DNA from 4 places in the Dietzia sp. IN118 genome. Region 4 is predicted to be linked to each of the others. Evidence: riboswitches for the same ligand, from Rfam matches in the RefSeq annotation. Region 4 holds a riboswitch; each other region holds the start of a gene.

Region 1 (7,405 bases), on a different contig from region 4:
TCGCAGCTGGCGTTCCTAGCGAGCCACGCGGCCCTTCGCCGATACCGTTGCGTCGGTTCGGGCTTCCTGGCGGCCGGAGGACACTGTCTGTTGCCCGCTGCCTTCGGCCTATCCGTTCAGCCCCGCCGCTTCGACTCTCGCTCCGGGCTCGACGCGTACAACCACGATTCCGCCTCGCCCGGCCGCTCCAGCGCCCGGCCGACCAGGATAACCGCCGCCTGGCGCAGGCCAGCCGTCTCCACCGCTGCCGCGATGTCAGCAAGAGTGCCGCGCAGCTCCACGCGGTGCGGGCGGCTCGCGTTGGCCACCACCGCCACCGGGCAGTCGGCACCGTGTGTGGGCACCAGCCGCTCGGCGAGCTCGCGGATCCGAGTGATCGCCAGGTGCAGCACCAGCGTGGCGCCCGTGGCGGCGAAGTTCTCCAACGACTCAGTCGACGGCATCGCCGTCGACCGAGCCTGGACGCGGGTGAGCACCACCGACTGCACCACCTCGGGAACCGTGAGCTCCACCCCCAGCTCGGCGGCTGCCGCCGCGTAGGCGGGAACACCAGGGACCACGTCCCACGGCACGCCGGCCGCGTCGAGCCGGCGAGTCTGCTCGGCGAGCGCCGAGTACAGCGACGGGTCACCCGAACACAGCCGGACCACCTCGAGCCCCTCGGCGTGAGCGGCGACGATCTCGCCGATGATCCCGTCCAGGTCCAGATGCTGGGTGTCCACCAGCCGGGCCTCGGGGCGGCAGTGCGCGAGAACGCCATCGTCGAGATACGTCCCCGCGTACAGGCACACGTCGGCGGCGGCAAGCGCCGCAGCCGCGCGCAGCGTCAGCAGATCGGCGGCGCCGGGGCCGGCTCCCACGAAGTGAACGGTCACGAGCTCTCCCCTGTCTCCGAAGTATCAGCCGCAGCGACGAAGGGCTTCACGGCCGCCCACTGCACCACCGCACGGGCCGGGGCCCAGCCAGTGAACCGGCCGATCGAGTCCGCGTGCTCGACCTGGATCCTGGTCAGCTCCCCGCCGAATACGGCGCGGGTGTCGACCACCACGCGCTCGGTCTCCAGCGTCACCGCGTGGGCCACCAGTCGGCCACCCGGGACCAGCGCGTCCCAGCACTGTTGGAGCAGGCCAGAGGCAGTGCCGCCCCCGCCGATGAACACCGCGTCGGGGCGGGGCAGACCGTCCAGAACCTGCGGGGCGCGGCCGTTGACGACCTCCAACGACGGCACCCCGAGCCGCGCGGCGTTGCGCGCAACACGCGCCGCCCGCCCGGGATCGGCCTCGATGGCGATAGCCCGACACGACGGGTGCGCGCGCATCCACTCGATGCCCACCGACCCGGCGCCGGCGCCCACATCCCACAGCAGCTCACCGGCCGACGGCGCGAGGCGGGACAGGGCCGAGGCCCGCAGGTCGCGGCGAGTGAGCTGGCCGTCGTTCTCGAAAGCGTCGTCGGGCAATCCCGGCGCCAGCCCGAGTGGGCGGGCGGAGGAATCGGCCACGCACTCGATGGCCAACACGTGCAGGGCGGGGGCTTCGCGATCAACAGCCCAGTCGCGCGCCGCGCGGAAAAACCGGGCCTCGGCCGGGCCCCCGAGATCGGCGAGCACGGTCATCTCGCTCCCCCCGAAGCCGGCGCCCCGCAGCGTCGCGGCGACCTCTCCCGGCGTGTGCCGGTCCGCTGAGAGCATTAGCAGACGTCGCCCAGGCGCCAGCTCGCGACCGAGCGAGTGGTGGTCGCGCAGCACAGCCACGGACTCGGCCGGCCACCGCATCCTGGCGCGGGCCAGAGCGACCGAGGACACCGCCGGGAGCACCTCCACCGCATCCGCGCCCAGCACATCGATCAGGGTCGTGCCGATCCCCGCGACCAGCGGATCGCCCGAGGCCAGGGCCACGATCGAGCGCACGCGGAACCGCTCGAGGAGCTCCGGCAACCCGTCCCGCAGCGGCCGCGGCCACGGCACCCGATCGGCCGTCACGTCGCCCGGAATCATCGCCAGATGACGCTCGCCCCCGAGCACCACATCGGCGGCCAGGACGGCGCGACGGCGGGCCTCGTCGAGCCCCGCCCACCCGTCGCCGCCGATGCCGACGACCACCACCCGTGCATTCATGACGCGGAACCCTACCGCGACACCTGAGGCGCCCCGGGACAGGCCGTTGGGCTAGCCTCGGGACCACACAACCGAACAGACCCCACAGCACGAGGTGCCCCACGACCCGCCACAGGCGGAGCGGAGGGGAGAATCAGGGAAGCCGGTGAGAATCCGGCACAGGGCCCGCTACGGTAACCCGGCCTCTCAGGCGATCGCGCCCCGCGCGCACGTCCGAGATGAGCCGGGAAGTCCGGAGACCGGCCTCGCGCTGACCAGCCTGGCAGACGAGAGCGGGAGCCCCCATGCCACTGCACTACCCCTTCAGCGCTGTCGTCGGTTCCGACGACATGGCGCTGGCCCTGACCCTGACCGCGGTGTCCCCGGCGGTCGGCGGCGTGCTGATCCGCGGTGAGAAGGGCACGGCCAAGTCCACGATGGTCCGCGCCCTCGCCGGGATCCTGCCGGAGGTCGAGGTCGTCACCGGCGACCGCTTCTCCTCCGCACCCGACGACCGCGGCTCCGAGACCCCGGACGGGCGTATCCCGCACGACGCGCCCACCGAGCGGCGGCCGGTCCGCCTGGTCGAGCTGCCCATCGGGGTGTCCGAGGACCGCATCACCGGATCACTACACCTGGAGAGTGCGCTCACCGACGGGGTGACCGTGTTCCAACCGGGCCTACTCGCCCGCGCACACCGCGGACTGCTCTACGTGGACGAGGTCAACCTGCTCCACGACCACGTGGTGGACCTGCTGCTCGACGCCGCCGCCATGGGTCGGGTGACCGTCGAGCGGGACGGCATCTCGGTGGAGCACGCCGCGCGCTTCGTGCTGATCGGCACCATGAACCCCGAGGAGGGCGAGCTCCGGCCCCAGCTGCTGGACCGCTTCGGCCTCACCGTGCAGGTGGCCGCACCTCGCGACCCGGAACTGCGCGCCGAGGTGGTGCGCCGCCGGATCGCGTTCGAGGCCGACCCGGCGGGATTCGTCGCCGACCACGCCGCCGACGAGGCCGCCGTGCGCGAACGGATCGCCGCCGCGCGGCGCGTACTCGACCGGGTGAGACTGACCCCCTGGGCGCTGTCCACCATCGCCCGGGTCTGTGCGGGCTTCGACGTGGACGGCATGCGCGCCGACATCGTCACCGCCCGCACCGCCGCCGCCCACGCCGCATGGCAGGGCCGGACCCGGATCACCCGCGAGGACATCCGCGTCGCCGCGCGCATGGCGCTGCCCCACCGCCGCCGTCGTGCCCCGTTCGATGCGCCGGGCCTCGACGAGGACCTGTTGGAACGGCTCCTGGGCGACGACGACGAGCCCGATCCCGACCCCCGGGACGAGACCGCGCCGGCCGACGACGCCGAACAGTCGGAGTCCGCAGACGAGTCCGCGTCGGCAGACACCTCGGATGCAGAGTCCGCCCCGGCGCGGGCCTCGGCCGAGCACGCCGGGCACGAGCACTCGCCCGAGCAGACCGAGCAGAACGAGGACGGCCCCGGCGCCGGCAACGCCTCCAGCACCGCGGGCCCCGCCCAGGCGGGCGGGCGATCGGACGACGACGCCGACGGCCGAGCCGACGAGCAGCCCGGCGGACACGCCGCGGAGGACACCCCCGCCGACGCCTCGCGGTCCGACGCTCCCGGGCCCACCCCGCCCGAGCCAGGCACGGTCACCGCGGCCGCGGCGCCGTACCGCACCCGCCTGCTCGCCGTCGCCGGTACCGGCCAGGGCGCGGCCGGCCGCCGGTCGAGGGCCCTCACCACCAGCGGCCGCCGCATCGGCGCGCGCGCGTTCACCGGCTCCGACCTGCACCTGCCCGCCACGATCCGGTCCGCCGCGCCGCAGCAATCCGCCCGCGGTCGCGGAGCCGGCCCAAACGGTGGCCGACTCCGGCTGGCCGCCGAGGACCTGCGCTCGTCCGTCCGCGAGGGCCGCGAGTCCAACCTCGTGCTGTTCTGCGTGGACGCCTCCGGCTCCATGGCCGCCCGCACCCGGATGGAGCAGGTCAAGACCGCGATCCTCTCCCTACTGCTGGACGCCTACCGACGCCGCGACAAGGTGGGACTGGTGACCTTCCGCGGGGCCGCGGCCCACGTGGCCCTGCCGCCCACGTCGTCGGTCGACATCGCGGCCACCCGCCTCGCGGAACTCCCGGCGGGCGGCCGGACCCCACTGGCCGAGGGACTGATCACCGCCGCCGAAGTCCTGCGCATCGAGGGCGTCCGCGATCCGCGGCGGCGGGCCCTCCTCGTCGTCGTCACCGACGGCCGCGCCACCCACGGCCCGGACGCCCTCGCCAGGTCCCGCACCGCGGCGACCGGGCTGGCCTCCCTCGGCGTGGCCTCGGTGGTGGTGGACTGCGAGACCGGCCGCTTCCGGATGGGCCTGGCCTCCGAGCTCGCCGGGCACCTGGGCGCTGAGCACGTGCCACTGGGCGAGGTCACCGCCGAGGGACTCACCGATACCGTCCGCGCCCGCACCGCGCGCCCCGGTTCCGCCGACCGCGGCCCGACCCCGGACGACCGCACGCGACCCGGCCACACACGACCCGGCCATCCGCGCACCGAAGGTGAGGTGGCCTGATGCCCCAGGGACAGCCGGAGATCGTGCCCGACGACGGGCTCAGCACCCGCCAACGCCGCAACCGGCCGCTGGTCATGGTCCACACCGGGCCCGGCAAGGGGAAGTCCACCGCCGCGTTCGGCCTGGCGATGCGCGCCTGGAACCAGGGCTGGGACATCGGTGTGTTCCAGTTCGTCAAATCCGCCAAGTGGCGCATCGGCGAGCAGACCGTCATGGAACGCCTCGCCCGCCTGCACGCCGAGACCGGCGAGGGCGGGCCCGTCGAGTGGCACAAGATGGGCTCGGGCTGGTCGTGGTCGCGCAAGGACGGCACCGAGGACGACCACGCCGCCGACGCCGCCGAAGGATGGGCCGAGATCAAGCGGCGCCTCGCCGACGAGCGGCACGACCTCTACCTGCTCGACGAGTTCACCTATCCCATGAAATGGGGCTGGGTGGACGTCGACGACGTGGTCGCCACCCTCGCCAGCCGCCCCGGCCGGCAGCACGTGGTGATCACCGGCCGCGACGCCGACCCCCGGCTGCTCGAGGTCGCCGACCTGGTTACCGAGATGACCAAGGTCAAACACCCGATGGACGCCGGGCAGAAGGGTCAGCGGGGCATCGAATGGTGACCGACCTCCCGCGGATCGTCGTGGCCGCGCCGGCGTCCGGGCACGGCAAGACCACCGTCGCGACCGGCCTCATGGCCGCGCTGCGCCGCACCGGGCTGGAGGTCTCGGGGCACAAGGTGGGGCCCGACTACATCGACCCCGGCTACCACGCCCTGGCCACCGGGCGGGCGGGCCGCAATCTGGACCCGCACCTGGTGGGCGAGGAGCGAATCGTGCCGCTGCTGCTGCACGGCGCCGGCGCCGGCGCCGGGCGGCCCGCCGACGTCGCGGTGATCGAGGGCGTGATGGGCCTGTACGACGGGCACATCGGCGGCGACGGGTTCGCCTCCACCGCCCACGTCGCCGCGCTCACCGGGGCCCCCGTCGTGCTGGTCGTGGACATCTCCCACGCCTCCCGCAGCATCGCCGCGGTGGTGCTGGGGATGGCCTCCTACGACCCGGCCGTGCACATCGCCGGGGTGGTGCTCAACAAGGCCGGCTCCGTCCGCCACTCCGACGAGGTCCGCCGCGCGCTGGCCCCGCTCGGCATCCCGGTGCTGGGTGTCCTCCAGCGCGACGACGACGTCACCGCCCCCTCCCGCCATCTCGGCCTGGTCCCCGCCGCCGAACGCCCCGAGGCCGCGCGCTCGCTCGATCACCTGGCCGGGAAGGTGGCGGCGTCGATCGACCTCGAGGCCGTCATGCGCATCGCGCGTGAGGCGCCGCCGCTGGCGGGCGAGGCGTGGTCGGCGCGCGCGGCGCTGGGGGGCGTCGGCGCTGGTCATGGGGGCGCCTGCCGTGGCGCCCCGGGGGATGGAGGGGTGCCTGGGGTCGACGACGACGAGGTCCGCCCGCTCATCGCCGTGGCCGGTGGCCGAGCCTTCACCTTCCGCTACGCCGAGACGGTCGAACTGCTCGAGGCAGCCGGCTGCTCGGTGGTGCCGTTCGACCCGCTGGCCGACGAGGCACTGCCCGACACCGCCGCGGGAATCTACCTCGGTGGCGGGTTCCCCGAGGTCCACGCCGCGGACCTCGCCGCCAACGAGCAGATGCTTCGCGCACTGCGGGCGGCGACGATGGCCGGGACGCCAACGGTCGCCGAGTGCGCGGGCCTGCTCTATCTCTGTCGCACCCTCGACGGTGTCCCCATGGTCGGTGCTGTTGACGCCGACGCGGCCATGGCCCCGCGGCTCACCCTGGCCTATCGCCGCTCGACCGCAGGTGCCGACAGTGTCCTGGCGACCGCCGGCACCGAGGTCACCGGCCACGAGTTCCACCGCACGGCCGTGAACCCGCCCGCCGGCGCGGCGGGCTCGCGCGCGGACGAACCGGGCGCGGCTCCCGCCTGGACCAGCAGCGCCGGACCAGAGGGGTTCGTCAGCGGGTCGGTCCACGCGTCCTACCTACACACGCACTGGGCGGGGCATCCGGCGATGGCGGCCCGGTTCGCAGCGCACGCGCGGCGCTTCGCCACCGCGCGTCGGCCCGCCCGACTCGGCTAACCGGGCCCCTTGCGGTCGCGGGCGCGTTCTGGCCGAATAGGCGTAGACCCGGCATCCGGTTCGCTGACCGCCCGGGTCGGAACGACCACCGAGGAGACCTCATGACCGTGCGCGACGTCATCACCGCCTACTACGAGGCCTACAACAGCGAGGACCCCCACCACCTGGCCGCGGTGTTGCACGAGGACGTCGTCCTGCACTCCGCCGCCGGCACCCAGCACGGGATCTCCGCCTACCTCGACACCTACCGCGCGATGACCAGTACGTTTGTCGACCGCATGACCCCCGAGGAGATCGAGGTCGACGGCGACACGGCCATAGTCACGGTGATCAACACGCTCACCGCACGCGCCGACGTGAAGGACTTCATGGGGATGTCGCTGGACGAGGGGCAGACCATGACGTTGACTTTGCGCGGCCGCTACACGGTGGACGACGACCGGATCCGGGAGATCCACATCAAGTTGCTCTAACCGCGGTCCTCGGGGCGCCGGCCTGGTCAGTCAGCGGCGCCGGCCCACTCCGCGGCGGCTGCTGCACTGTCCACCACGGGCACGCCCGGTGCGGGTCCGGGCCGTCGCACCACCACGACCGGCACGTCGAGCTCGTCGGCCACCGCCATCTTCGACC
Region 2 (7,405 bases), on a different contig from region 4:
GCGCGAGCTGCCCGCGCCGTGCCCCGGAGGACCACCGAGCCGAGCTCGTCCGTCGGCCATAGTTTCGCGATCCGCGCATCCGCGACCACTCGTCGAGGGCGGACCCGGCCGGCCGACTACCCACAGCTCGTTCCGGCGGACAGCTGCCCTGCCAGCCCGGCGACCGCCCCGATCACGGTGATCGCGGGCGGCGCGACCTCCGCTTCGGCCGCCTGCCGCGCGATCGTCGCCAGCGTCCCACGCAGGACGCGCTGCGCCGGGGTCGAGCCGTTCTCGATCATGATCGCGGGAGTATCCGCTGCAAGCCCTTCGGCGAGAAGCTCGGCGGTGATGGCGGCGAGGTTCGTCACCGCCATGAGCAGCACGAGCGTGGTCCCGGATCGGGCGAGCGCGCCGTAGTCGAGGGTCGAGTGCGGGCTGTCCGGCGGGACGTGGCCGGAGATCACCGACACGCCCTGCGAGAGCCCGCGGTGGGTGGCCGGGACGCCGGCGAGGGCCGGAACCGACAGGGCCGAGGTGACGCCCGGGATCACGGTGACGGGCACCCCGGCCGCGGTGCACGCGAGGTGCTCCTCGGCGCCGCGGCCGAACAGGAAGCTGTCGCCGCCCTTGAGTCGGACGACGGTGCGCCCGCGCCGCGCGTGCTCGACGAGGATCCGGTTGATCTCCTCCTGCGGGGTCGCCGGACCGAAGGGCACCTTGCCCACGTCGATCACCTCGATGCCGGGGTCGAGCTCGTCGAGGATCGACACCGGTCCCAGGCGGTCGGTCACCACCACATCGGCGGTGCGGACGGCGTCGAGGCCGGCCACGGTCATCAGCCCCGGGTCCCCCGGCCCGCCGCCGACCAGCACGACCCGGCCCGCGCAGTCCCGCGCGGCCGTGGCGCCGGCGCTGTCCTTCCCGCCGGTCGTCCCGGCCGTCGCCCCGGCGGTGTCCTTCTCAGCCGTCATCGGGCCGTCGTCCCTTCTCCGCGTCGCAGTAGATACACGTCCATCACCCAGCCGTGCTCATCGCGCAGCCGCTCGCGGTGCGCGCGCAGGTCCGGCAGGACGTCGCCCACGCGGCCCGCGACGAGCGTCTCGCCGGCGTCGCCGAGGTTCCCGCCCCACCAGATGTGCCAGTCGGCCAGGTCATCGAGCGGCAGGTCGCCGTTGAGCATCACCACCACGTTGTCGGCGCCGGCGGCCACGACCTCGCGCAGCCGGCGACCGGTGGTCACGGTGACCGTGCCGCCGATCTCGTGCAGGACCAGACGGTGGCGCGCGGCCAGAACCTGGAGCGCGGAGATCCCGGGCACGACGTCCACCTCCAGGTCCAGCGCACCGCGCTCGGCGATCCGGTCGAGGATCCTCAGCGTGGAGTCGTAGAACGCCGGGTCGCCCCACACGGGGATCGCCACATCGCCGGGCCGGGAGGCCACGACGCGTTCCCAGGCCAGGGAGCGGGCCTCGTGCCAGTCCGTCACCACGCCGCGATACCCGGCGTCGGAGGAGGTCGACGACGACGAGCGGTCCCTCTCCGGATCGGGCACACCCACCAACTCGACGCCCGGCGCGTGGCGGGCGAGCAGCCGCGCGCGGAGGTCGACCAACGGGTCGGCCGGGCCTTTGACGGCCGCGAGGGCGTAGTCGCTGGCGCGCAGGGCCCGGGCGGCCTCGACCGTGATCTGGTCGAGCCCGCCCGAGCCGATGCCCACGACCCGCACCCGCCTGCGGCCGGTGGGGAACTCAGTCACCGTGGGACTCCTCGAGATCGCCCTCCACATCGAGGTAGACCTGCCGCATCCGGTCCATGATGTCCGCGTCGGGCTCGGCCCACATCCCGCGGTCGGCGGCCTCGGAGAGCCGCTCGATCATCCCGCGCAGCGCCCACGGGTTGGACCGGCGCAGGAACTCCTGGTTGGTCTCGTCCAGGACGTACTCGCGGGCGAGCGAGTCGTACATCCAGTCGTGGACCACGCCGGCGGTGGCGTCGAACCCGAAGAGGTAGTCCACCGTGGCCGCCAGCTCGAACGCGCCCTTGTAGCCGTGACGTTGCATGGCCGCGATCCACCGCGGGTTCACCACGCGGGCGCGGAATACCCGCGTTGTCTCCTCCGCCAGCGACCGGGTGCGCACGGCATCAGGCGTGGTCGAGTCGCCCACATAGGCGCGCGGCTCGGCGCCGGTGAGCGCGCGGACGGTGGCGATCATCCCGCCGTGGTACTGGAAGTAGTCGTCCGAGTCGGCGATGTCGTGCTCGCGGGTGTCGATGTTCTTGGCCGCCACCGCGATGCGCCGGTAGTTGGTGCGCATGTCGTCGGCCGCGGGGACTCCGTCGAGGTCGCGGCCGTAGGCGTACCCGCCCCAGCGGGTGTAGACCTCGGCCAGGTCTCGGTCGTCGCGCCAGTTGCCCGCCTCGATGGTCTGCAGGATCCCGGCGCCGTAGGAGCCCGGTGCGGAGCCGAATATGCGGGTGGTGGCCCGGCGGTGGTCGGAGTGCTCGGCCAGATCGGCCCGCGTGTGGGCGGCGACGAAGTTGTGTTCGTCGGGCTCGTCCAGCTCGGCGACCATCCGCACGGCGTCGTCGAGCATCCCGATGACGTGCGGGAACGCATCGCGGAAGAAGCCCGAGATGCGCACGGTCACGTCGACGCGCGGGCGGCCCAGTTCCTCGGACGGGACCACCTCCAGGCCCGTGACCCGGCGGGAGGCCTCGTCCCACTCGGGGCGGACGCCCAGCAGTGCCAGGACCTCGGCGATGTCGTCCCCGGAGGTGCGCATGGCCGAGGTGCCCCAGATCGACAGCCCCACCGAGCTCGGGTACTCCCCGGTCTCGGCGACGTGCCGGTCCAGCAGCGAGTCCGCCATGGCCTGACCGGTCTCCCACGCCAGCCGCGACGGGACGGCGCGCGGGTCCACCGTGTAGAAGTTCCGGCCCGTGGGCAGCACATTGACCAGACCCCGCAGCGGGGATCCCGAGGGCCCGGCCGGGATGAACCCGCCGTCCAGTGCGTGGATGACGGCGTCCAGCTCGTCGACAGTGGCGGCCAGGCGCGGCACCACCTCGCGGGCGGCGAACTCGAGCACCTGCGCGACCTCGTCGTCGTCGCCCTCTGGCGCGCCGTCACCCGCGCCGCCGTCACCCGCCCCACCCGCGGTGAGGCCCGCGGCGGCGAGGACGTCGGGCACCGCGGCGACGTCCCACTCCCGCGCGTCCATCCCCTCGACCAGCGCCTTGGCGAGCGCCTCGACCCGGTCGACCTCCTCGGTCGGCGCGCCCTCGGCCAGCCCGAGTGCGCGGCGCAGGCCCGGAACCGCGCCGGACTCGCCGCCCCACACCTGCGAGGCCCGCAGGATCGCCAGCACCAGGTTGACGCGCGCCTCGCCCGCGGGCGCCTGGCCCAGGACGTGCAGGCCGTCGCGGATCTGAACGTCCTTGATCTCGCACAACCAGCCGTCGACGTGGAGGAGGAAGTCGTCGAACTCCTCGTCGTCGGGCCGCTGCTCGAGGCCAAGGTCCTCGTGCATGTGCGCGGACTGCATGAGGGTCCAGATCTGCGCGCGGATGGCCGGGAGCTTGGCCGGATCCATCGACGCGATGTTCCCGTACTCGTCGAGCAGCTGCTCCAGCCGCGCGATGTCCCCGTACGACTCGGCACGCGCCATGGGCGGGACCAGGTGGTCGACGATCGTCGCGTGCGCACGGCGCTTGGCCTGCGCGCCCTCGCCGGGGTCGTTGACGAGGAACGGGTAGATCAGCGGAAGGTCGGCGATCGCCGCGTCGGTGGCACAGTCCGCCGAGAGCGCCGCGTTCTTGCCCGGCAGCCATTCGAGCGAGCCGTGTTTGCCGATGTGCACCAGCGCATGCGCCCCGAAGCCGTGGGCGAGCCAGCGATAGGCGGCCAGGTAGTGGTGGGACGGCGCGAGCTCGGGGTCGTGATAGATGGCGACCGGGTTCTCGCCGAAGCCGCGGGGCGGCTGGATCAACAGGACGACATTGCCGGCCTGGATGGTGGCCAGGACGATCTCGCCGGCGTCGTTGACGAACAGCTCGCCCGGCGCGGGCCCCCACGCCTCGACCATCTCCGCACGCAGCGCCTCGGGCAGGTCCGCGGTCCAGCGCAGGTAGTCGTCGGTGGAGATCCGCACGTGACTGTCGGTGAGCTGGGCGCTGGTGAGCCACTCCTCGTCCTGCCCGCCCGCGTCGATGAGCGCGTGGATGAGGGCGTCGCCGGCGGCGGTGTCGTCGGCGTAACCGCCCTCCGCGACGGTGCCGTCCGCCCCCCGCTCGGTGAGGTCGAGGCCCGGTCGATCAAGAAAGCGCGCGATGGGGCCGTCGTCCGGGCCCAGGTCGTAGCCCTCGTCGCGCATCCGGCGCAGCAGGCGGATGGTCGAGACCGGGGTGTCCAGGCCGACGGCGTTGCCGATGCGGGAGTGCTTCGTGGGGTACGCCGACAGGACCAGCGCGACCTTGCGGTCGGCCGGCGCCACGTGGCGCAGCCGCGCGTGGGCCACGGCGATCCCGGCGACGCGCGCGCACCGCTCCGGATCGGCCACGTAGCGGGGCAGGCCGTCGGCGTCGATCTCCTTGAACGAGAACGGCGCGGTGATGATCCGGCCGTCGAACTCGGGGATCGCGATCTGGTTGGCGGAGTCCAGCGGGTTGACGCCGTCGTCTGAGGTAGACCAGTCCTCCCGGCTCCACGTCAGGCACAGGCCCTGCAGGACGGGGATGTCCAGCGCGGCGATGCGCTCGACGTCCCACGTCTCGTCCTCGCCGCCCGCACTCACCGCGCCGGGCGTGGTGCCGCCGGCAGCGAGAACCGTCACGACCAGCGCATCGAGAGTGCCGAGCGCGTCAAACAGCTCGTCGGGGGCCGAGCGCAGGGAGCCGGCGAAGACCGGCACTCCCACCGCGCCAGCGGCGTCGATCGCGTCGGCCAGCGAGTGCGCGAACCCGGAGTTCCCGCTCACCTCGTGGGCGCGGTAGTAGAGCACTCCGACGCGGGGCAGGCCGGGGGCTTCCGTCGTGTCCGGCCGCGGCGGCATACCCCACACCGGCACGTTCTCCGGCGGCTCGAACCCGACGCCGGTGAGCAGCACGGTGTCGGCCAGGAATGCGTGCAGCTGCGCGAGGTTGCCCGGGCCGCCCTCGGCGAGATAGCGGTGCGCCTCGGCCGCGATGCCGATCGGGACCGTGGACAGCTCCATCAGGTCGGCGTCGGGGGTCTGCTCCCCACCCAGGACCACTACCGGGACGCCCGCGCCGAGCACGGCGGCGAACCCGGCCTCCCAGGATCGTCGGGAGCCGAGAATGCGGACCACCACCAGGTCGGCGCCGACGAGCAGTGCGGGCAGATTCGCCTCGACGTCGAGTCGGGACGGGTTGCCGAGCGTGAACGCCGCGCCGGATTCGCGCGCGGAGAGCAGGTCCGTATCGGAGGTGGACAACAGGGTGATGCGGGGCACGTCGTGCTGTGCCGAGGCGTCATCAGGGGACGCCGAACGCCGGTCGGGGCGCATGTTCTTCTCCAAACCCTCGTGGAACATGTCGCCGTGGCCGGTCTCCTGGCTTTCGCATCAACGCCGTGCGACCAACCTTCCCGGATCCTGGAGGGTCCAGTGGTCTCCGCCCCGTGAGGGACGGACGAGGGTGCGCGACTCCGCGACTACAGTGGCGAGGGCCGCGCCGGCTTTTCCTCCGGCTTCCCGAGCACCACGGCACCGGCGAGCCTATCCGGCGCACCCCGCCCGTGGCCGACCGGCTGCCTCGCGTCAGCCAGGGACGGCCATCCCGGTCAGGGGAAGTCCACCACCGCGAGGTTGAGTGGCAGCTCGCCTCTCCGCGGCTCCGGTGAGAGGTCCGCGGTGTCGACGAAGGTGCCGGACAGGAAGTCGTCGGCGTCGGCGATCCGCTGCGGCGGGACCTGCCCGGCGTAGTCGAACCCCTTCAGCTCGTACGGCAGCGAGTCGGCCTCGAGCAGGCTCGGCCCGTGCATGAGCTGGAAGTGAAGGTGCGAGGCGTTGGCGTTGCCGGTGTTCCCGAGCTTGCCGAGCACTTGGCCCTCGGTCACCGTGTCGCCGGGTTTCACCGTGACCGAGCCGGAGATCATGTGTGCGTACATCGCGTACACGCCGTCGCCGAGGTCGAGCACCACGTGGTTGCCGTCCACGTTCTCGACGGTGAGCTTGGACGCCAGTTCCGGGTTGCTGGCGGGCAGGACCCCCGGCGCATTGGCCTCCATCCCGTCGAGGACCGAGACGACGGTGGCGTCGGCGACGGCGAGGATCTCGGCGCCGTAGTCCACGTAGCTCTCGTTGTGGTTCCTGTCGCCGGTGTAGAACTCGCCCTGGTCGTTGGTGCGCTTCCAGTCGATTGCGAACCGCTGGCTGTTGTTGAGTTTGCCGTTGACCGACATCACCGAACTGCGGTGCGGGAACCCCGGTTCGCAACACCCGTTGAGGGCCACCCAGTTCTCGCCCCGCACGGGCGGCGCGATGACCGGCACGGTGCGGGTGGAGAAGGCAACCGGTGTCGTAAGGTAGTCGATGGGTCCCGGCTCCCCGAACGCCGGCGAGGCGGCACCGGTCCCGTAGAGGTGGTGCAGCACCGCGTCCGGGGCCTGGTCGAGCGAGTCGAGGGTGAAGTCGATGAACACGACCCGGCTCTCCTGCGGCGGGATCTGCGCGGTGTCGACGTACCCGGCGGGCAGGTCGCGCAAGCGGTTGCAGTCACCGAAGACGCAGTCCGGGTCCACGAGAGCGGCGGCGGAGAAGCTGGCGATGACCTTGGTGGGATCGGTGCCGTCCACCACCTCGATCTTGTCCACGCTCGCCGGCACCTTGGTGGCGTTGGTGAGCTGCAGGTCGTAGGCCACGTGGTACTTGCCGTCCGTGCCCTTGAACGGCAGCGGCGGGTTGCCGATGGGAATCATCGTCAGCGCGGTGAACGCGTCCGGGACGGTCACCCCGGCGGCGGACCCGGCGGCCGGTGATGCCGTGGTCGTGGCGGCCGCTTCGGCGGCGGCGGGTTCGGTGGCGGCGTCCGACGAGCACCCGGCCGCGACCAGTGCGACTGCGGTGAGGGCGGAGGCGAGAAGGGTGGGTACGCGGCGAGGTGTCACGGTGGAGCTCCGTTTCTTCAGTTGTGAAGAAAAAACTTACCCTCTGCCGTCTGGGAAAAGTACACCGGCGACGGGCTGCCACAATGGCCCCCGTGAGCATCGCCGAACCCACCCGCCGGACCCGTGGCGACATGTGCCCGGGCGTCCTGCGGCCGTGGCCGGCCTCCGACGGCGCCCTGGTCCGACTGCGCGTGCCGGGTGGCCGCGTGTCACCGGCGGCCCTGTCCGCCCTGCACGGGGTCGCCGTGAGATATGGCGACGACGACAACGTGCACGTGACCACGCGTGCGAACCTGC
Region 3 (7,405 bases), on a different contig from region 4:
CCGACCGGCCGTCACCGAGGACCGCCCGGTCCTCCACGCCGTACGGGTACGGCGTGGGCCCGCCGAGCCTGACCCCGAGCGCTCCCGCGCACACGGCCTCGACGACCCCGGCGTTCGGGCTCGGGTGCGCCCGCGCATCACGGAGCCACGCCCGCAGGGCCCCGGCGGGACTCCCGCCCACGGTCGGGGCGCAGACCACCCCGAGCGCGCCGGCCCCCCGGGCCGGCAGGAACCCCAGCACGTCGTCGAGCCGCGCCGCGGCGGTGCCGAAGTGGCGGTACCGCTCCGAACGGTGACCCACCATCGCGTCGAGCGTGTTGGCCGCGCGGTGGACGGCGGCGCCGGGCGAACCCGCCACCGCGGCCCAGAACAGCGTCGCCACCGCCGCATCGGAGGTGTTCTCCGCGACCGACTCGACGACCGCTCGCGCGAGATCCTCCGGGCCGAGCGCGGCCGGATCCCGTCCGCACAACCACGGCAACAGGTCCCGGGAACCCGCGTGATCGCCCCGGGCGAGCAGGTCACCCTGCCGCCGCGCGACCGCGAGCAACGAGGACCCGCCCAGGCATGACCACACCACGGCCGCGTCCCACACCACGGCCGCCGCGAGGTTCCTCCCGGCCAGACGGCGGACGACCGTCACCGCAGCGGCGGTGCCCCCCACGAGGACGCCGGTGAACAGCAGGCCCGCCGCCCGCTGCGCGTTGGGCGTCCGGCCGGGCCGCAGGAGTCGCGACTCCACGGCGAGCGCGACCCGGCCGAAGCCCGCGACGGGGTGGAACCGTCGTGGGTCGCCGACGAGGCGATCGAGGGCGAACCCCGCCGCGATGCCCGCCGCGCGGGCGGCAAGCGCGTACCCGTCACCGCGGCGGCGCGTGCACGACGCGCGGTGCGGGTGGGGGTCAGCGCGCGAGATAGCGGACATGCGCCCCCCGCCCGTCATGGGTCACCTCGGCCTCCACTCCGTACACCTCCCGGATCAGGTCGGCGGTGAGCACCTCGTGGGGCGCGCCGCCGGTCACGAGTCGCCCACCGGACAACACGATCAGATGGTCGCAGAACGTGGCCGCCAGGGTGAGATCGTGCAGGGCCGCGATCACCGTGGTGTCCGTGGCGCGGACCAGGGCCAGCAGGTCGAGCTGGTGGCGGATGTCGAGGTGGTTGGTCGGCTCGTCGAGGACCAGCACACCGGGTTCCTGGGCCAGGGCCCGCGCGATCTGCACCCGCTGCCGCTCGCCGCCGGACAGCGTCGCGTACCGCTGGTCCAGGCGGTCGCCGAGGCCGGTCGTGGCCGCCGCGCGCCGCACCACCCCGTCGTCCCCGGGACCCGGACCCGACCAGGCCGCGCGATGGGGGATGCGGCCGAGTTCGATGACCTCCCGGACCGTGGGGTTCTGGTCGGTGGTCGCCTCCTGCGCCACCAGGGCCACGCGCCGGGACAGGCGTTTGCGGGGGATCGACCGGATGTCCGTGCCGTCGAGGTGCACCGATCCGGTATCGGGCCGGAGCAGGCCCGTCAGGATGCGCAGGAGCGTCGACTTGCCGGACCCGTTCGGCCCCAGCACCCCGACCATCGTGCCGGGGGCGGGAGCTACGGTGACGTCGTCGAGGATGGTCCGGCCGCGCACGGACCACGAGACACAGCGCGCCTCGAGCGTCGACGGGGCGGCGGTCATCGGCCGTGTCCCCGTCGCAGGAGGAGCCCGACGAAGGCCGGGACGCCGATGAGTGCGGTCGCCACCCCGATCGGCAACTCCTGGGGCGCGATCACGGTGCGGGAGACGGCGTCGATCCACACGACGAACACGGCGCCCATCAGCGCCGCGGTCGGGACGAGGACCCGGTGCCGGCCCCCGACCAGGGCCCGCGCGGCGTGCGGCAGCACCAGACCCACGAAGCCGATCGCCCCGCAGGTGCTCACGATGACGGCCGTGACGAGCGCCGTCACCACCATGAGCACCAGCCGCGTGCGGGCCACGTTGACGCCGAGGGCGGCCGCGGCGTCCTGGCCGAAGGTGAACGCGTCGAGGCTGGAGGTGTGCAGCAGGCACGCCACCAGCCCGAGCAGGACCACGACGCCGCACACCGCCACGTCCGACCAGCGGACGGACGCCAGCGAGCCCAGCAGCCAGAACAGCACGCCGCGGGTCTGCTCGGCGTCGGCGGCGATGTAGACGACGAACGAGGTCACCGCGGAGAACAGCTGAGTCGCCGCGACCCCCGCCAGCACCACCCGGTCGGTGGTGCCGCCGGACGCGAAGGCCAGGACCAGGACGAAGCCGAACGCGGCGAGCGCTCCGACGAACGCCCCCGTGGTGAGCCCGACCGCGCCCGCGCCGACCCCGAGCACCACCACGAGGACCGCCCCGGTCGAGGCGCCGGAGGAGATGCCGAGGATGTACGGGTCGGCCAGGGGGTTGCGCAGCAGCGACTGCAGGATGACGCCGCACAATGCGAGCCCCGCCCCGGCCAGGGCCGCCATGAGGGTGCGCGGAAGCCGCAGGTTCCAGATGATCCCCTCCTGGATCCGCGTGAGCCCGGAGTCGGAACCGGTGAGGCGGGCCAGGGCGGACTGGACGACGTCGGTGGCGGTGAGTCCGGACGGGCCGATGGTGATGACGAGCGCCGTCGACACCGCCAGCAGCCCCAGGCCACCGAGCCATAGGGTGACCAGTGCGGACGGTCGCCGCAGAGCCGGCCGCCGGCGCGGTGGCGCCGGGACCACCGGGGCGGTGGTCCTCTCGGGTGCGAGGGTCATCGGGTCAGTTGGCCGGGTCCGGGGCGCCGACCGGGCCCGGCTCGGCGAGTCCCAGCTCGGTGAGCCCCGCCGCGACGGTCTCCACCCCGTAGATCGTGCGCAGCGACGGGTTCATCTCGGCACCGGTGATGTCGATGAACCGCTTCTCCCGGACCGCCGCCATCTCCCGGGTGACGGGGTTGGACTCGAGGTAGGCGATCTTGGCCCCCGCGGTCTCGGCGGTCTGGCTCTTGCGGGTCAGGTCGCCCACGACGATCACGTCCGGGTCGCGCTCGGCCACGACCTCCCAGCTGATCTGCGGCCACTCCTGGGTGGTGTCGTCGAAGACGTTCTCCAGGCCCAGGGTGGTCGAGATGAGGCCGGGGGCACCGCAGCAGCCGGCCAGGTACGGGGACTCGGAGTTGGCGAACCAGTACATCGCGGAGATCCCGCGGGCGTCGACGCTCTCGACGGCCTCGTCGAGCCGGCGCTGCAGGTCCGCCACCAGCTCGTCACCGGCCTGCTCCACGTCGAAGATCGTCGCGAGCTCGGTGATCTCGCGGTAGAGCAGGTCCGGGGTCAGTGGGGTCTCGCGGACGCCGTCCCCGGAGTCGGCGACCTTGCCCACACAGTCGGTGGGGGAGAGGTACGTACCCACGCCGAGTTCGTGGAACTGCTCGCGGGCGGCGACCCCGCCCTCGCCGAGGGTGCTGCCGAAGGAGGCGGTGACGAAGTCCGGCTCCACGTCCAGGACGGCCTCCATCGACGGCGCGTTGTCGGCCAGGCGGGGGACAGACCTGTTCACCTCGGAGAACTCGGGTAGGACCGGGTCTGTCCAGGTGGCGGTGCCGACCATCCGGTCGCCGAGGCCGAGGGCGTACAGGATCTCGGTGGAGCCCTGGTTGAGCGAGACGACCCGTTCGGGCGGGGCGTCGAGCTGCACCTGCTCCCCGCAGTTCTCGATCGGATCGGTGCCCGGGCCGGCGATCGCGGCCGGGTCGTGGGCGGTGCAGGAGGTCAGGGTGAGAAGGGTGACGCCGGCGAGGGCGACCAGGGTGGACGAACGCATGGGTGTGCTCCGAGGTCGCGGGCCTGGAACGCGAAGCCCGGTGATGACCTGGCGGTTGTCACCGCGAGGGCCAGCCGGTATTCGGACTCGGGATCACCTGGACGGAAGCGCCTTCCCAGACCGTGCGGCCCAGTGGCACCGTGCCCCGCCATCACCCTCACCGCTGCGCGTCAGCTCCGGATTCGCACCGGATTCCCGCGACCGATCGGTCTCGCTGGCGATCACAAGGTAACACGCGCTCCAGGGTCAGTACGCCAGCCCCATCCGCATCGCGCCCACCGCTTCTGACAGCGCCGAGCGCGCGAGCGGGGTGGCCCCGACGGCGTTGACGAACGGGTGGACCAGTGTCTCGTGGCGGCGCAGCGAGACCGGGACACCGGCATCGGCCATCTTCCGGGCGTAGGCCTCGCCCTCGTCGCGCAGCGGGTCGAACCCGCCCGTGGCCACGTGGGCGGGCGGCAGTCCCGAGAAGTCCTCCGCAAGCAGGGGGGAGGCGCGGGGGTCAAGCCGGTCCTCGTCGGACCGGATGTAGGTCTCCTCGTACCAGTCCATGTTGGCCCGGGTGAGGAAGAAGCCGTCGCCGAACAGCTCGTACGAGCGGGTCCGCGCGGACATGTTGGTGGCGGGGACGAACAGCAGTTGGAAGTCCGGCATCTTCTCTCCGGCGTCGCGCGTCTGCTGGCAGACCACCGCCGCCAGGTTGCCACCGGCGCTGTCACCGCCCACCGCGATGCGCGTCGGGTCCACGCCGAGTTCGTCGGCGTGGTCGCGGACGTACCGGAACGCGGCGATCGCGTCCTCGACCGCGGTGGGGAACCGGAACTCGGGTGCCAGCCGGTAGTCCACGCTGATCACCTTGAGCCGGCCCGTCTTGGCGATGTAGCGGCAGGTCGCGTCGTGCGAGTCGACGCTGCCGAGCACCCAGCCGCCGCCGTGGAAGAACACCAGTGCGGGCAGCGTCTCGTCACCGTGGACCGGCGAGTACAGGCGCGCGGGCAGGTCGGCCCGGTCCGGGTCGGTGCCGCCGAGCGGGAGGACGATGTCGGTGACGACGGCGAGGTCGATCTTCTTCCCCGAGACGGTGAACGCCGACCGCTCGACGGCCGAACGTGCCTTCTCGACGGTCAGATCCTCGTATTCGCCCTCGGACGTCATCGAGATGACCCGGAGCCCGGCCTGGAAGTGCGGGTCGAGGACCTGGCCGTCCATCCGTCGCGGGGTCCCGCCCACGAGTCGGAGTAGCGGGCCGGGCAGGCACCCGGCAGCGGTCATGACGGCTTTGGTCAGGCGATCCGGGATCGACGGGGAAAAGACTCGGTGGCCGGACATGGGAGAGCGCATGGCCACATTGTGACGCAGATCCCTGGGATGATCGGGGTAATCGGACGAAGGAGCTGATCATGCGTTCAGAACACGAGAGCGTGGTGCGGGTCGAGGGCCTGGTCAAGACCTTCGGCCGCGCCCGGGCCCTGGATGAGCTGGACCTGGACGTGCGCCGCGGCGAGGTCCACGGGTTCCTCGGACCCAACGGGTCGGGCAAGTCCACCACCATCCGGATCCTGCTCGGGCTCATGCGCGCCGACTCCGGGCGGGCGACGGTGTTCGGCGGCGACCCGTGGCGCGACGCGGTCGAACTCCACGCCCGGCTCGCCTACGTCCCCGGCGAGGTGACCCTGTGGCCGCGGCTGACGGGCGGCCAGTGCATCGACCTGCTCGGCCGGGCGCTCGGGGGACTGGACCCGGGCCGTCGGGACGAGCTGATCGAACGTTTCCGGTTGGACCCGACCAAACGCACACGTGACTACTCCAAGGGCAACCGACAGAAGGTGTCGCTGATCGCCGCGCTGGCCTCCGACGCCGAACTGCTCGTGCTGGACGAGCCCACGTCCGGCCTGGACCCGCTCATGGAGCAGACGTTCCAGGAGTGCGTCCGCGAGGCCGTCGATGGCGGCGCCACCGTGCTGCTGTCCAGCCACATCATGGGCGAGGTCGAGACCCTCGCCGACCGCGTGAGCATCATCCGCGACGGCCGCACCGTCACCTCGGGGACGCTGGCCGATCTGCGGCGTCACACGACGACCGAGGTCCACGCCGTCACCGACGCCGATCCGGGTTCACTCGGGCGCGTGACGGGGGTCGACGGCCTGCGGATCGAGAAGGCCGCCGACGGTCGGTTCGAGGTCCGCTGCCACGTGCCGGCCCCTAGGCTCGGCGAGGTCACCGGCCTCCTTCACGCGGCCGGCATCCACACGCTCACCGCGAGCCCCCCCAGCCTGGACGACCTGTTCCTCAACGCCTACTCCGGTGCCGGTGCGGCCACCGGGGGCGAGGAGCGGACAGGGGACCGGCGATGACCTCGCCGTTCGCCGGCACCGGCCTGCTGGCACGCATCGCCCTGCGCACCGGGTGGCGGGCCGCGGCCGCCTGGGTCCTCGGCCTGGCCGCGCTGTACCTCGTCACCGGGCTGTCGATCGCAGCCCTCTACGACACCCCGCAGGAACTCGCCACGTACGGCGCCTCGGTCGGCGAGTCGATGATCATGCTCACCGGCCGGGTGGCCGGGCTCGACACCCTCGGCGGCGTGATGATGAACGAGTACTCGTTCATGGTCGCCTTCGGCATCCCCGTCATGGCGATCGCCCTGACCGCGCGCGCCACCCGCAAGGAGGAGGAGTCCGGACGGTCCGAACTGCTCCTGGCGGGCCGGGTCGGCCGGCTCGCCCCGACGGCGGCCGCCCTCGTCGTCGTCGTCGGGGTCTTCACCGTTCTCGGCCTTGCGCTGTGGGCGGCGACCCTCACCGTCGACCTCGACCGCGCGGGCGCGGCGCTGTACGTGGCCTCCATCGTCGCCGCCGGCTGGGTGTACGCGGCCGGCACCGCCGTCCTCGCGCAGGTGTTCGCCCACAGCCGGACCGTGTGGGCGGCGGCGATGTCCGTGGCCGGACTGACCCTGATCACCCGCGGGATCGGCGACGTCAACCGCAACTGGTTGAGCTGGACCTCGCCGCTGGGCTGGCACGGGCTGACCCGGCCGTTCGGCGAGTCCTCCGTGGTGCCCCTGTTCGTCGCCGTCGTCGCCGCGGCCGGGCTCGCCGCGGCCGCGCTGTGGCTCGCCGCGCGCCGCGACGTGGGCCAGGGGATGGTCCCGGCCCGGACCGGCCCCGCCACCGCGTCCCGGTGGCGGGCGTCCCGGACCGGGACCGCCGTACACCAGCACCTGGGCGCGCTGACGGGCTGGACGATCGGCGTGGTGGCACTGATGGCCATGTACGGCGCGCTGATGAACGTGGTGGTCGAGACGATGATGTCCAACCCCGACCTCGCCGTGTTCCTCGGCGATTCGGGCACCGTGGTCGACTCCATCGTGCAGATGCTGGTGGCGTTCAGCGGATTCCTCGGGGCCGGGTTCGCGTTGCAGACGCTGACCGGGTTGCGCGGCGAGGAGACCGCCGGGCGACTCGAGATGGAACTGTCCACGGGGCGTTCGCGGTGGTCGTGGCTCGCCGCCCACACCGCGGTCGTCACCGTCGGCACCGTCGTCGTGGTCCTCGCCGGCGCCGCCGCGTTCGGGATCACCGCCGCCGCCGTGCTCGACGACC
Region 4 (7,405 bases):
TCCTGCCCATCATGCTCATCGGCATCGTGTTCGGCCTCGCCATGGACTACCAGGTATTCCTGGTCTCGCGCATGCGTGAGGGTTGGGTCCACGGCAAGACCGCCCACAACGCGGTGGCCAACGGCTTCAAGCACGGCGCCCGCGTGGTCACCGCGGCGGCCCTGATCATGATCAGCGTCTTCGCCGCGTTCATGCTGATCGACGAGCAGTTCATCAAGGTGATGGGCTTCGCCCTGGCGGTCGCCGTGCTGTTCGACGCCTTCGTCGTCCGCATGACGATCATCCCCGCGGTGATGTTCCTCCTCGGCGAGCGCGCCTGGGGCCTGCCGCGGTGGTTGGACAAGATCCTCCCCACCGTCGACGTGGAGGGCTCCGCCCTGGAGACCGGGCAGCAGGAGAGCTCCGCTGTGGCATCCGCCGACGGTGGTGAGAAGGCCCGCGTCGATGCCTAGCCTGCGTGAGCGCAAGAAGGCCGACACCCGCACCCGCCTCTCGGCGGCCGCAGTGGAACTGCTGGTCGCCGAGGGGGCGGAGCGGGCGACGGTCTCGGCCATCGCCGGGAGGGCGGGTGTCTCGACCCGGACGTTCCACAACTACTTCGCCCACCGCGAGGACGCGTTCGTGCACTTCCTGCGCGAACAGATCGCCGAATGGGTGCGGCAGGTGGAGCAGGCGCCGGCAGACCTGTCGCCACTGGATGTCCTGCGCTCGACCTTCCACGAGCTCTACGGGCGCTCGGCGGACGATATCGACGCCGCCGAGAACCTGCTGGTGGCCGGGGAGCAGATCGGCCTCATGCTGGGCCCGGACGCCTGGACCAGCATCGCCGAGAACATCCTGGATCCGCTCTACGAGGCGGTCGGCCGCCGCGCACCGCAGCTCAACTGGTTCCGGGTCCGCGTCATGGTCGACCTGAGCCTCGCCGCCGGGGCGTCGGTGCTCAGGCACCGACCGGGTGGGGCCGGGCCCGCCGACTCCGCCGAGTCCTACCTGGACGACGCGTTCGATCTCCTCCAACACGGCGCCGCGAGGTTCCTCGAGCGCGACTGAGCAGCACGACCGAACAGCGCGACTGGGTCAGTACAGCCGGGGAGCCTCCCCGCAGCGGACGAGTTCGCCGTCGACACCGGCCCGCGCGCCGTGCTCCCGCAGGCGCGCGGCCAGCTCGTCGGGCGGCGGGTTGTGGTGGCCCAGGTGCACGGCCACCACGTCGGTCCGCTCGTCGACCGCCCCGATGTCCCGGAGTCTCCGGAGCATCGCCCCGAACCGGTCCAGGCCCAGGTGGGCGGGGGAGATCTCCTCGCGGTCGCCCAGCGTCTCCTCGAGGAAGACCGCGTCGTAGCGGGCGCCGCGCACCGCGGTGAACCACTCGTCGTCCCACGGCCCGGTGTCGCTCGCCCACAGCAGGCGGGCGCCGCCGGGCCCGGTCACGTCGTAGAGCACCGCGTCGCCGTCGCGGAACACGCGGTGCCGGGCGGGCAACACGCGTACGTCGTAGGCGCCCACCCTGAGCCGGTCGCCGGCGGTGACGGGGACGAAGCGCACCGGGTCGTCGGGGCCCACCCAGGGCCGACACGCATCGAGCGCGTCCGGGGGGCCGACCACCTCCAGCTCGCCGGCGTCGGGGACCCACGAGCGGAAGAGCAGGACCTGGGGTCCGAGATGGTCGGCGTGGGCATGCGTGACGAGCAGATGTCCCACCGCCGCCAGAGACCGTCCGAGCCGCACGGCCGAGCCGGGCGCCTCCGGTCCGCAGTCGATCAGCAGCTCGTCGTCGACAAGCGCGGAGGTCTGGCCGCGCACCACGCCGAGCCGGCGTGCCTCGTCGCATGACGGGCACCGACAGAACGGGTTGGGCCAGCCGTCCGCGGCGCCGGTCCCCAGCAGGACGACCTCCATCAGACGCCCGCCCCCGGCGCCGCGCCGGGCGCCGACCCGGGCGCGGGATCCGGGCCCGCCTCGCGCAGCGGCAACACGGCGCGGCCGTCGCGGCGGTCGAGGACCTCCACGCGCGCGTCGTAGACCTGCGCCACCCGCTCGACGGTGAGGACCTCCTCGGGCCGGCCGTCGGCCACCACACGGCCCCGGTCGAGCAACACCAGCCGCTGCCCGTAGTGGGCGGCGGAGGTGAGGTCGTGCATCGCCGCCACGACGGTCAGGCCGGTCTCGCGGCGCATGGAGTCCACCAGGTCGAGCACCTGCTGCTGGTGGCCGATGTCCAGCGCGCTGGTGGGCTCGTCGAGCAGCAGGACCCGCGGTTCCTGGGCCAGCGAGCGGCCCAACACCACCCGCTGCAGCTCACCGCCGGACAGCGTCGTGGCGGTGCGCGAGGCCAGGTCGTGCAGGTCCAGGCGATTGATGACGCGGTCGACGACCTCGTGGTCGTCGGCGCTCTCGGTGCCGAACCGGCCGATGTGCGGGGTGCGGCCGAGCCCGATGAGTTCGCGCGCCGTGACCCCCTCGGGGACGACCGGGCGCTGCGGCATCATCGCCACGGTCCGTGCCACCCTGCGGCGACCCGCGCGGCGCGGGGTCAGCCCGTCGACCTCGATGTGACCGGCGGCGGGGATGAGCCCGGCGAGCGCGAACAGCAGGGTCGTCTTGCCGGAGCCGTTGGGGCCCACCAGGGACACCCACGAGCCGGCGTCCACGGCGAGGTCGACGCCGTGGAGGATGGCCGTGCGGTCCCGGGTGACGCGCAGGTCGCGGCAGGCCAGGGCGACCGGCGCGGGTGACGCGGCCGCCGCGGGTGACGCCGGTGGTGTGGCGGTCATATGTGCCCCCGGCTGCGGCGCAGGACGATGAGGAAGAACGGGGCGCCGATCGCGGCGGTGACCACTCCGATGGGCAGCTCGGCCGGGCTCATCGCGGTGCGGGCGACGACGTCGGCCAGGATGAGGAACGCCGCGCCTACCAGCAGCGACACCGGCAGCAGCAGGCGGTGCCCCGGCCCGATGAGCATCCGCACGGCGTGCGGGATGACGATGCCCACGAACCCGATCAGGCCCGACACGGACACCACCGCCGCCGTGCCGAGGGTGGCCACGCTGATGAGGACCAGGCGCACCCGCGCCGGGGCGATCCCCAGCGTCGCGGCCTCGGCGTCCCCGACCGCCATCACGTCGAGGGTGCGGCGGAACAGGGCGATCACGGCCACCGCCACGAGCACGTACGGCAGCACCGTCCGCACGTCGGTCCAGCCGCTGGTCGTGAGGCGGCCGAGCGTCCACGAGTACACCTGCCGCAGGGTCTCGTCGTGGCGCTGCATGAAGAACGTCTGGATGGCGCTGGCGAACGCCGCCACGGCGACGCCGGCGAGGATGATGACCACCTCGCTGCGTCCACCGCCGACACTGCGGCCCAGCGTGTAGGTGGCCAGCACCGCGATCATGCCGCCGGCGAACGCGGCGGGCGGCACCATCGCCGAGCCCATCGCGCCGCCCACGACGATCGCCAGGGTGGCGCCCAGCCCCGCCCCGCTGGACACCCCGAGCAGGTACGGGTCGGCGAGCGGGTTGCGGAACACGCCCTGGTAGGTGGCCCCGGCGATCGCGAGCATCGCGCCGACGATCGCGCCCAGCACCACGCGTGGGATGCGGATCTCCCAGAGGATGACCTGCTGACGTTCGGTGAACCCCGAGTTGATGTCGACGAGCGGCAGCCGGCCCACCAGTTCGAGCACCACGCCGCCCGGGGTGAGGCCGGCCGGGCCGATGAGGGTGCCGAGCAGGACCGCCGCGGCCAGCAACAGCGTCGCCCCGCCCAGCACGAGGGCGCGGCGGGGCGACGGGCGGGTCACGAGGCGGGCTGGTTCGCGGGGCTCTCCGCGGTCTCCGGCGCGGCGTCGGGCACCGCGGTGACGATCGCGGCGACCTCGCGCATGAAGTCCACGATGCGCGGGCCCCAGCGGCTGGCGAGGTCCTCGTCCACCACGTGGACCCGGTCCTCGCGCACGGCGGTGAGCCCGTCCCAGCCCGGTCGCTCGGCCACGACCTCGGGCGTGATGCCGCAGCACTGGCCGTCGGCGAGGAACACCAGGTCCGGGTCGGCCTCGAGGATGAGTTCCTCGGACAGCTGCGGGTAGGGGTTGTCGCCCGTGGCGATCGAGGTCAGGCCGAGCAGGGAGTAGATCTCGCCGACGTAGGTGTCGTCGGTGACGGTGTAGTAGGTGTCGTCGAGTTCGTGGAAGTACGTCAGCGGCGTCTCGCGCTCCGGCACGGAGGCGACGATCTCGTCGATCTCGCTCTGCATCCGCGACACGAGTTCGGCGGCCTCGCCGATGTGCCCGGTGGCCGCCCCGACCTGCTCGAGCTGGGTGTAGGTGTCGTCGAGGGTCTGCGCGGCGGGCAGCTGCAGCACCTCGACGCCGGAGCGTTCGAGGCCGGCCACGATGTCCCCGGTGTCGTCGGTGAGCACGACGAGGTCCGGCGCGTATCCCAGGATCGCCTCGAGGTTGGGCGTGTACCCGGACAGGTCGGTGACCGGGGCGTCGGAGGGGAAGTCGGACCGCTCGTCGACCGCCACGACGCTGTCCCCGGCGCCGACGGCGTAGAGCATCTCGGTGGTGGTGGGGGCCAGCGACACGATCGCCTGCGGTTCCTCCGCCGCGGCGGAGGTCTGGTCGGCCGGGGCCGGCTCGTCGCCGCCGGTGCCGCTGCCGCTGCACGCGGTGGCGACCAGCGCCAGGGCGGCCAGGGGGGCGAGCAGCAGCGAGCGGGCTCGTGGATGGTGCATGGCATCCTCCGTGATTCGGAGGAAGAAAACAGCTCGGGCCGCGGCCTGGGCCGCTGCACGCGACCGTCCTTCGTCCGAGGTCAGTACGTACGGCTGCCGCGGAACCGGCCGACCTGGCTCGCCCGTCCTGAGACGGGATCACAGTTGCGGGACAGCGTCGGATTCGCACCGACTTCCGCCGAGTTGCCGCGGGGTCCGACGCTGGTGGCCGGACCCGTCGAGGGTATCCCACCCGTCGTCGCGTCCGCCCATCCCATACATCCGCTGTCGCCCCTGTCCGAGCCGTCCCCGCGCCTGGCCGGGGCGGGGCGAGGTCACGCGGAGCTGGTGACGACGGTCGGGGAGGATGGATCGCGATACCTGTCGGCAGTGGGAGAGGACCGTGGAGATGACGACGACGACGAGTTCTGCAGGCGAGGGGCCTTCGGCCGCGGATCTGCGCGAGCAGGGTTTCGCGACCAGGCGCGAGGTGATGAGCGACGACTTCGTCGACCGGGCCATGGACCGGGCTGTCGGGACGGAGTCGGAGGCGATCCAGCACGTGGTCGCAGAGAACGTGTGGGGCAACATCTGGAACCGGCCCGGGTTGGACCGACGGGATCGCAGCCTGCTTAATATCGGGATGCTCGTGGCACTGCGCGCGGACGCCGAGCCGGCGGGGCATGTACGCGGCGGGTTGACCAACGGGTTGACCCGCGAGGAGATCACCGAGGCGGTCATACACGCCTCGGAGTACTGCGGCGCGCCGGCGGCCCTCGCGGCGACGAGGACCGTCCAGACCGTCTTCGACGACCTCGACGGGTGATCGCCCACACGGCCCAAGGACGTCATGGACGTCAGGTAGTCTCGACACGAGAGTGACAGACGCCACCCCTCGATCAAGGAGCCCCTCATGAAGAGCACGATGATGCCGGAGCAGTTGAACATCAGCACGATCCTGCAGTTCGGTGCGACCGTCCACTCCGATGCGGTCGTCACCACCTGGACCGATCAGGGACCACGGAAGATCACCTACGGCGATCTGGGCAAGCACGCCGCGCAGCTGGCCAACGCGCTGCGTTCCCTGGGGGTCGACGGTGACCAGCGGGTCGCCACATTCCAGTGGAACAACTCCGAGCACTTGGAGGCCTACCTCGCGATCCCGTCCATGGGCGCCGTGCTGCATCCGCTGAACATCCGGCTGTTCCCGGACCAGCTCGAGTTCGTGGCCAACCACGCAGAGGACAAGGTCGTGATCGTCGACCCGAGCCTCGTCCCGCTCCTGCAGCCGCTCCTGCCCCGGTTCTCGACGGTCGAGCACGTCATCGTCACCGGTGGGGGCGCCGCGAACCTCGAGGCTCCCGAGGGCATCCAGGTGCACGACTACGACGCGCTCCTCGCCGCCCAGCCCACCGAGTTCGATTGGCCGGAGGTCGACGAGAACTCCGGCGCCGCGATGGCCTACACCTCGGGCACCACCGGCGACCCGAAGGGCGTCGTCTACTCGCACCGGTCGATCTACCTCCACTCGATGCAGGTGTGCATGTCCGACGGCATGGACATCTCGCTCGACGACAACGTGCTGGCGATCGTGCCGATGTTCCACGCCATGTCGTGGGGCCTGCCGTACGCCGCGTTCATGGTGGGCGCCTCGCTGCTCATGCCGGAGCGTTTCCTACAGCCCGAGCCGCTGGCCGCGATGATCGCCTCCGAGCGTCCGACGCTGGCCGCCGCCGTCCCCACGATCTGGCAGGCAGTGGACGCGTACAGCGTGGACCACCCCATCGACATGTCGAGCTTCCGTGCGGTCGTCGTGGGCGGCAGCTCGTGCCCGCCGGAGCTGATCCGCAAGTTCCGGGACAAATACGGGATCAACATCGTCCACGCGTGGGGCATGACCGAGACCTCGCCCATCGGCACCCTGTCCCGCCCGAAGGCCTCCCTGCCGGAGGAGAAGCAGTTCGAGCTCCGCATGACGCAGGGCCGACTCATCGCCGGCGTGAAGGCCCGTATCGTCGACGATTCCGGCCAGGCCCTGCCATGGGACGGCGAGTCCGTCGGCGAGCTGGAGGTCCGCGGCCCGTGGATCACCGGCAGTTACTACAAGGTGGACGCCTCGGACTCCTTCGACGACGGCTGGCTGCGCACCGGCGACGTGGGGTATATCAAGCCCGAGGCGTTCCTGCAGCTCACCGACCGCGCGAAGGACATCATCAAGTCCGGTGGCGAGTGGATCTCGTCCGTCGAGGTGGAGAACTACCTCCTCGAGCACCCGTCCGTGGCGGAGGCCGCCGTGATCGGTGTCCCCGACCCCAAGTGGGACGAGCGGCCGCTGGCCACCATCGTCGTCAAGGACGGTGTGCCCGACCCGAGCGTCGAGGAGCTGCGCGATCACCTGGCCGAACGGATGGCCAAGTGGCAGGTGCCCGAGAAGTTCGCGTTCGTCCACGAGATCCCCAAGACCTCCGTCGGCAAGCTCGACAAGAAGCGCATCCGCGTCTCGCATTCCGACGGCGAACTCACCGTGGTGAACGCCCTGGAGAACTAGGCAGGCGGAAGGTCGAACGCGGGAACGCGTCGTCGGCCAGCGGAGGGCCCGGGATTGCGGTATGACCGCCCCCGGGCCCTGCTTCTGCGCTACTGGCTGCTCGGTGCCAACCGTCCCGCCGGCCGCCACGCCGGCCGCCACGCT

What was found. A riboswitch is a leader RNA that binds a small molecule or an ion and turns the genes downstream of it on or off. The one in region 4 is predicted to bind cobalamin.
Region 1: linked by a shared signal. The riboswitch ahead of Q2K20_RS10565 (magnesium chelatase subunit D family protein) and the one ahead of Q2K20_RS16815 (ABC transporter substrate-binding protein) in region 4 are both predicted to bind cobalamin.
Region 2: linked by a shared signal. The riboswitch ahead of cobN (cobaltochelatase subunit CobN) and the one ahead of Q2K20_RS16815 (ABC transporter substrate-binding protein) in region 4 are both predicted to bind cobalamin.
Region 3: linked by a shared signal. The riboswitch ahead of Q2K20_RS10350 (ABC transporter substrate-binding protein) and the one ahead of Q2K20_RS16815 (ABC transporter substrate-binding protein) in region 4 are both predicted to bind cobalamin.

What each region holds. Positions count from the first base shown of each region.
Region 1 covers NZ_JAUMSR010000001.1:2,193,014-2,200,418, forward strand. The annotation lists gene Q2K20_RS10555 (cobalt-precorrin-4/precorrin-4 C(11)-methyltransferase) at 117-875, opposite strand; gene cbiT (precorrin-6Y C5,15-methyltransferase (decarboxylating) subunit CbiT) at 872-2,116, opposite strand; cobalamin riboswitch at 2,192-2,379, shown strand; gene Q2K20_RS10565 (magnesium chelatase subunit D family protein) at 2,401-4,680, shown strand; gene cobO (cob(I)yrinic acid a,c-diamide adenosyltransferase) at 4,680-5,294, shown strand; gene Q2K20_RS10575 (cobyrinate a,c-diamide synthase) at 5,288-6,775, shown strand; gene Q2K20_RS10580 (nuclear transport factor 2 family protein) at 6,877-7,248, shown strand; gene Q2K20_RS10585 (cobalt-precorrin-6A reductase) at 7,275-7,405, opposite strand, start outside.
Region 2 covers NZ_JAUMSR010000001.1:2,158,547-2,165,951, forward strand. The annotation lists gene Q2K20_RS10385 ((2Fe-2S)-binding protein) at 1-62, shown strand, start outside; gene cobA (uroporphyrinogen-III C-methyltransferase) at 117-953, opposite strand; gene cobF (precorrin-6A synthase (deacetylating)) at 950-1,738, opposite strand; gene cobN (cobaltochelatase subunit CobN) at 1,731-5,453, opposite strand; cobalamin riboswitch at 5,525-5,720, opposite strand; gene Q2K20_RS10405 (M23 family metallopeptidase) at 5,783-7,108, opposite strand; gene Q2K20_RS10410 (nitrite reductase) at 7,201-7,405, shown strand, end outside.
Region 3 covers NZ_JAUMSR010000001.1:2,147,102-2,154,506, reverse strand. The annotation lists gene Q2K20_RS10365 (cobalamin biosynthesis protein) at 1-925, opposite strand, end outside; gene Q2K20_RS10360 (ABC transporter ATP-binding protein) at 903-1,676, opposite strand; gene Q2K20_RS10355 (FecCD family ABC transporter permease) at 1,673-2,758, opposite strand; gene Q2K20_RS10350 (ABC transporter substrate-binding protein) at 2,763-3,806, opposite strand; cobalamin riboswitch at 3,861-4,040, opposite strand; gene Q2K20_RS10345 (alpha/beta hydrolase) at 4,053-5,147, opposite strand; gene Q2K20_RS10340 (ATP-binding cassette domain-containing protein) at 5,207-6,160, shown strand; gene Q2K20_RS10335 (ABC transporter permease) at 6,157-7,405, shown strand, end outside.
Region 4 covers NZ_JAUMSR010000002.1:276,080-283,484, forward strand. The annotation lists gene Q2K20_RS16790 (MMPL family transporter) at 1-452, shown strand, start outside; gene Q2K20_RS16795 (TetR/AcrR family transcriptional regulator) at 445-1,050, shown strand; gene Q2K20_RS16800 (MBL fold metallo-hydrolase) at 1,078-1,899, opposite strand; gene Q2K20_RS16805 (ABC transporter ATP-binding protein) at 1,899-2,774, opposite strand; gene Q2K20_RS16810 (FecCD family ABC transporter permease) at 2,771-3,799, opposite strand; gene Q2K20_RS16815 (ABC transporter substrate-binding protein) at 3,796-4,734, opposite strand; cobalamin riboswitch at 4,823-4,967, opposite strand; gene Q2K20_RS16820 (carboxymuconolactone decarboxylase family protein) at 5,123-5,539, shown strand; gene Q2K20_RS16825 (long-chain fatty acid--CoA ligase) at 5,627-7,261, shown strand.